DNA from 2 places in the Streptococcus sp. HMSC073D05 genome. Region 2 is predicted to be linked to the other one. Evidence: predicted binding sites of a transcription regulator. Region 2 holds the regulator's gene; the other holds the start of a gene.
What was found. The regulator Rex, encoded in region 2, represses fermentation and respiration genes when NADH is low (regulators of the CRP and FNR family bind a similar motif). The targets are predictions, from matches to a motif close to TTGTGAANTANTTCACAA.
Positions count from the first base shown of each region.

Region 1: the regulator Rex is predicted to act here: its motif matches at 1,365-1,382, upstream of adhE (bifunctional acetaldehyde-CoA/alcohol dehydrogenase).

Region 1 covers NZ_KV807478.1:37,150-40,279, reverse strand. The annotation lists gene adhE (bifunctional acetaldehyde-CoA/alcohol dehydrogenase) at 1-1,270, opposite strand, end outside; gene HMPREF2832_RS00195 (acyltransferase family protein) at 1,673-3,130, opposite strand, start outside.
Region 2 covers NZ_KV807489.1:86,835-89,964, forward strand. The annotation lists gene HMPREF2832_RS03780 (cysteine desulfurase family protein) at 1-199, shown strand, start outside; gene HMPREF2832_RS03785 (DUF1831 domain-containing protein) at 209-556, shown strand; gene HMPREF2832_RS03790 (DUF4649 family protein) at 558-773, shown strand; gene HMPREF2832_RS03795 (redox-sensing transcriptional repressor Rex) at 903-1,550, shown strand; gene radC (RadC family protein) at 1,752-2,435, opposite strand; gene HMPREF2832_RS03805 (hypothetical protein) at 2,490-2,768, opposite strand; gene HMPREF2832_RS03810 (class A sortase) at 2,938-3,130, opposite strand, start outside.

The DNA.
Region 1 (3,130 bases), on a different contig from region 2:
CCCCGATACCACCGAAAGTCGAAGGAGAGTTGCAGATAACACGAATAGCTTTGACTGCTTTACCAAATTCTTTGGTCAATTCTTCATCAGCAGTATGGATGGCTGCTGAGTGACCAAGACCGTTGAATTCAACCATTTGGCGAGCTTTGTTAATTCCGTCTTCACGGCTTTCAGATTTCAAAACAGCGATGACTGGTGACAATTTTTCACGAGTCAACGGTTCTTTTTCGCCAACTTCTTTACATTCTGCCGCAAGGATATTGGTTCCTTCCGGTACAGAGAAGCCAGCTTGTTCAGCGATCCATGCTGCTGGTTTCCCAACGATGTCCGCATTCAATTTCGCACCTGCACAGTTCTTGCTGTTGGCTTTTACGCCGAAGCAGAACTCTTCAAGAAGGGCTTTTTCTTTTTTGTTGACAAAGTAAGTGTGGTAAGATTTGAATTCTTCAACAAACTCATCGTAGATTTCTTTATCGATGATGACCGCTTGTTCAGACGCACAGACCATTCCGTTGTCAAATGATTTAGACATGACGATATCGTGTGCTGCTTGGCGGATGTTAGCTGATTTTTCAACATAAGCAGGTACGTTTCCGGCACCTACCCCAAGAGCTGGTTTCCCACATGAGTATGCCGCTTTAACCATGGCATTCCCACCGGTCGCAAGGATCGTAGCAACTCCTTCATGGTTCATAAGGGCACTGGTTGCTTCCATAGAAGGTTGGGTAATCCATTGCACACAGTTCTCAGGTGCTCCAGCTGCAATTGCCGCATCGCGTACGATTTGTGCCGCATGAGCAGATGATTCTTGAGCAGATGGGTGGAAGGCAAAGACGATAGGGTTCCGTGTCTTCAAGGAAATCAATGCTTTAAAGATTGCTGTTGAAGTAGGGTTGGTTGTAGGTGTGATCCCGCAGACAACACCGACTGGCTCAGCAATCAAAGTTAAACCAGTGACGTCATCTTCTGAAATGACACCAACTGTTTTGGTGTGACGCATGTTATTTACTACGTGTTCACAAGCGAACAAGTTCTTAGTCGCCTTGTCTTCAAAGACACCACGACCAGTTTCTTCATAAGCATGAAGAGCGAGCTCACCGTGTGCGTCAAGAGCAGCCACAGATGCTTTCGCTACAATGTAGTCCACTTGCTCCTGGTTCAATTTGCGCATCTCTTCAAGCGCCACAAGCGCTTTTTGCACCAACTCGTCTACATGCTTTTCAGCAGCGAGTTTCTTTTCTTCAGGTGAGAGAGTTTTTTTATCAGCCATTTGATGCTTTCCTCCAATGTTTGAAACCCTTATCCTTTTCTAGAACTTTTTCATGTTTTCGGAAATTTTCAAGAATAGTGTAAGAAATTTCGATTTGTTAATTATTTCACAATATAATTGTACTCTATTTTGAGATTTTTGTAAACACTTCCAAGCAACTTTCACAAAGATTTTTTTGAAGTTTGTAAAAATTTTATCAATCCTATTGCTGTGAAAGCAATTATCTAGCAAAATTGTGAAAAAATAATTAAAAAAATTTTTTCTTCACAAAGTGATATTTTCAATTGATTTTTGTAAGCGTTTTCTTAATCTTACTAAAAAAAGCAGCTTTTTACAAGTAAAAAGTTGCTTTTTGTTTTATTTTGTTAGGATTTGTTTTGTTTCAGTTTCAGAGAAGCATTTTTACTTCTTAACTGGACCTTTTTCAGCCTTGTCAAGAGCTTCTTTGACTGTTAGAGCATAGAGTTCTCCACCATTGGTTTCCATATTGAAGTGAACAGAGTCTGTTCCCACCCAAATATTTGGATTTTCAATTGCTACTTGGTACCAGTCCGCAATGGTGATATAGTCGTATTTCTTAGCTAGTTCCAACTCATAAAGTCGGGTTTGAACCGATTCACTGGACTGATCGTTGGCATATCGACCATCATATGGTGTCACAAGGATCAAGCGACGGCCTTTTGGAAGTTTTTCAACGTACTGATCCAGCAACTCTTTGTAGTTGCTCACGGTATTAGTTCCTAGAGCAATGACTACATTTTTTAGGAGAACTTTATTGGAGATATCGGTCTCAAAGACCTTCATTCCATTTTCCAACTGACGGCTCACCACTGCATCGATCTGGATGCCCGGGATCGCTTTGGTTAGGTAGTCCTGCGCTCGCAAGTTAACCGAATCACCAATCATGGTCACACCATTTGAGACGTTATAGTCTGTTGCAGTTGCATTGTCCACCTGCGTCCGTGTAACCTGCATTTTGCTGTCTGCTTGATTGAGCCCACTCACCACCAAACTCTCATCAAAAGCTCCGACGGTTGGTGCAAAGGCGGAGATTCCGACCATCAAGAGAGCCAGTGGAATCATGAGGTAAAAGATCGGCTTGGTCAAAAAACTGAGATCCATCTTCATACCAAAGACCCGAGGTTCCTTGCCTGCAATGGTTGGCTCCAAAATATAGAAGGACAGAGCCGTTAGAATCAAGGAAACGATCGTCGTCACAAGGGCTGCCATCATATTTCCCAAATGTTGAGAGAAGATGATAAAGAAAGGCCAGTGGAAAAGATAGACACCATAACTGGTATCTGCCAAGAAATTGAGGATGGCTGGTTCTTTTTTATCTGGCGTCTTCTCATGGAGAATGCGGGCCGACAGAATCATGGCACAAGCTGCGATTGTCGCTGCTAAAAAGCCAAACAGATAGGTCCACAAGCTATCAAATGGCAAGAAAAGACTGAGCACAAACAAGAAGGCAAAGCTTCCACCCAAGACCGATAAGGTCTTTTTCATGCTCCAAGACTGCACCAGCTTTGTAAAGTTCGGGCTGACATTGGCAATCCCTGTCACCGTTGCTAGGCATGATCCTGCAAAGAAGGGGAAGATGTGAGTGAAGCTAGAAAAATAGATGGTAGAGAAATTGGCTGTCAGAAAGGCACGGATGAACATGGACAAGAAGGGGAAGAGAAAGAGCCCGCTGGATGCCAGGAAGAGCATACCTCGGTATTTCCCAACCGTCTTAGCCCGCTTAGCCAAGAACCATGCCAAAAGTGCCCAGAGCACATAGTAATGCACTTCTAGGGCCAAACTCCAGGTATGAAGGAAGAGATGTGGAATGAAGTTACTTTCGTAACTACCACCCGTTGC
Region 2 (3,130 bases):
ACTCGATCTTGCTGGAATTTCTGTCTCTACAGGTTCTGCTTGTACCGCTGGTACAGTTCAACCCAGCCATGTCCTTGAGGCGCTCTATGGAAAAGATAGCTCACGCCTAAAAGAATCCCTTCGAATTAGTTTTTCAGAACTCAATACCGTAGAGGAGATTCAAGACTTCCTCTCAAAACTTAAAGAAATTTTATCATAGGAGAACAATATGGCTTTTGAAACAAGTGTTTCATTGAAAGACTGCAAATATACCTATAGTCTACACCCAAATGTTAAAAAATATACCTTACGTGACAATACATTCGCTGTTACCAAAGTTGGAAATTACGAGTTAAATCGTTTGCTCGAAGCCGTTCCAAATAGCGGCGAAGGCTTCCTACTTAAAATTATTTTCAATAAAGATTTGACAGGTTTTAAGATCAATATTACAGACAAGTCTGGACTTCGCCTGGTTAATATCTTTAAAAATCCAGAAAATGACATTATCCAACAAAAATTCTATTTCTTAATGGATAGTCTTGTCGAAAGAGAAATTTTCAACAAAACAGAGGCCTAATATGGTAACCCTAACTTATATCGATGCTTACCAAGTAGAACGAACGACTACTTATCCTGACCTTGCAGCCTGTATCCTAGCTTTTTCAGGCTGTGTAACCTTGCCTGACTCTTACTCAATCGTATCCATTGAATACAAGGGGGAAAAGCTCCCCTATACAGGACGAGTCGATGGACTTTATGCTTTTTTGAAAAAGGTAGAACAAGCTGAAAACTAAGCTGATGCTGATGGAACTCTCCATCGCCATCAGCTTTTTCTTTAGACAAAAATATTTTTTAAAAACCGCTTTAGATAGTTGATTTTTTCACAATCTTCCTATACAATAAGAGGGAAAGGTTGTGATATTGTGAAACATGATAAAAATACTCCAATTCCACGCGCAACAGCAAAACGCTTATCGCTCTACTACCGCATTTTTAAACGCTTTAACTCTGAAAAAATAGAGCGCGCCAATTCCAAGCAAATTGCTGATGCAATTGGGATTGACTCTGCTACCGTTCGCCGAGATTTTTCTTATTTTGGTGAATTAGGAAGACGGGGATTTGGTTATGACGTAAAAAAACTGATGAACTTCTTTGCGGATCTCTTAAATGATAATGCTATTACCAATGTCGCTATTGTGGGGATCGGAAATATGGGAAGTGCGCTCCTCAACTATCGCTTCCATGAACGCAATAAGATGAAAATTGTCATGGCTTTTGATGTAGATGATCATGAACTGATTAATACCAAAAGTAAGGATGGGATCCCCATTTATGGGATTTCTACGATCAAAGAGAATCTCAAAAAAGAAGGCATTCAAACAGCAATTTTAACTGTCCCAAGTATTAAAGCGCAGGAAGTGGCTAGTCTTTTAGTAGATGCCGGTGTCAAAGGAATTCTAAGCTTTTCTCCGGTCCATCTGACAGTTCCTAAAGACGTCGTCGTCCAATATGTCGATCTCACCAGTGAATTGCAAACACTCCTTTATTTCATGCGAAAAAACGAAGAATAAAGATTTATACATTAACAAGAAAAGAGGCTGGGACAAAAGTCCTAGCCTCTCAATTGTCTTGGATTATCGAGCAAGATGCAGTGGTTGAGTGGGCTCTACTACGCTGATTTCATCAGCTTTTACAGCCCTACTCAACTGTGCGGAGGCGGGACAAAGAAATCGAATTCTAACGAATTACTGATTTCTGTCCCACTCTCTTTTTTATACCAAATAATCTGTCTCTTCACGGTAACTATAATAGTTTTCTTCAGATACAATCAAGTGATCCAATAGGGTTAAACCCATCACTTCACAGGCCTCTAAAACTCGTTGCGTTACTTCATCATCATTTTTACTGGGAAATACGGCACCAGATGGATGATTGTGAGCCAAGATGATAGAGGTTGCCATGTGCTTCAGTGCATAATGCAGGATTTCACGTGGCTCCGCAATACTTCGATTCACGGTTCCAATAAAAATGGTCTGCTGATGAATAATTTCATTCTGCGTATTTAAATAGAGGGCAACCAGGTGCTCCTGTTTCTTATGGCCGATTTCCTGTTGAATTTTATGGGCCAATTTCTGGCTGCTCATGATCTGTTCAGAACTCATCAATTCGTCTTTATGAATCCTTCGTCCAAACTCAATCACAGCCTGAAGTTCGATGGCCTTCACCCGGCCAATACCTGAGATTTCCTGTAGCTCCTCTAGGGTTAATTGACTTAACTCCTTTAAACTATTAACCGAACTCAAAAGACCTTGTGCAATCTCATAAACGCTTTTTTTCTTATTACCTGTCCGTAAGAGAATGGATAGCAATTCTTGATGACTCAGCTTATCTACCCCTTCAGAAACCAAACGTTCTCTAGGAAGCAAAGATGGTTCAATAAATGATATGTCGTACATAATTTCCTCCTCACTTATTAATTCGTAATAAATAGAGAAAACGACGACCTTGCATTATTTACAGGCGATTTCTTCCTTCAAATCATCTAACACTAAGACTTCATCTTTATTAAAGCGGATCTGGTAACCTGTTTGAACTTGTTCAAGCTCTTTTAAAAACTGTTGAATTTCACAGCGAATCAAGTACTCCTGGCTCTGAGGAATGGCCTCTAAAGCTTGGTAGACCTGCTCTACTTCATAGATTCCTTTCGTAATTAAACCATTTCGTGGAAAATCGTTTACTAAGAGATTATAGAAATGATGCAAGAGATGATAAATTCGCTCTTTTGTCACTATTCTACCTCCTTATCATACTCTTTCCCCTTTATTATATACTGATTTTCCCTTAATATTATGACAAGTTCCTTACATTATATTACCAATCTCTTACAATTTTACAAGAATTTCTCCTAGCTTCCTACATAGAAAAAGCCCAGACATTTCTGTCTCGGGCTTTATTTTCTTAAAGTTGCATTTGATTATAAGACTTGCTGAATGAATCCAGGATGTCTTTTGGAGCCTTGTCATAGTCAACAGAGGTTTCCAAATTTCCTTTTACAATCGTACGGTAAGTCGCTGCAGCATCCTCACAGGTCACCAAGGTGATCTCATTAACGCCTTCACGATCTTGAATAACATCTACACGGTCCGGAGTC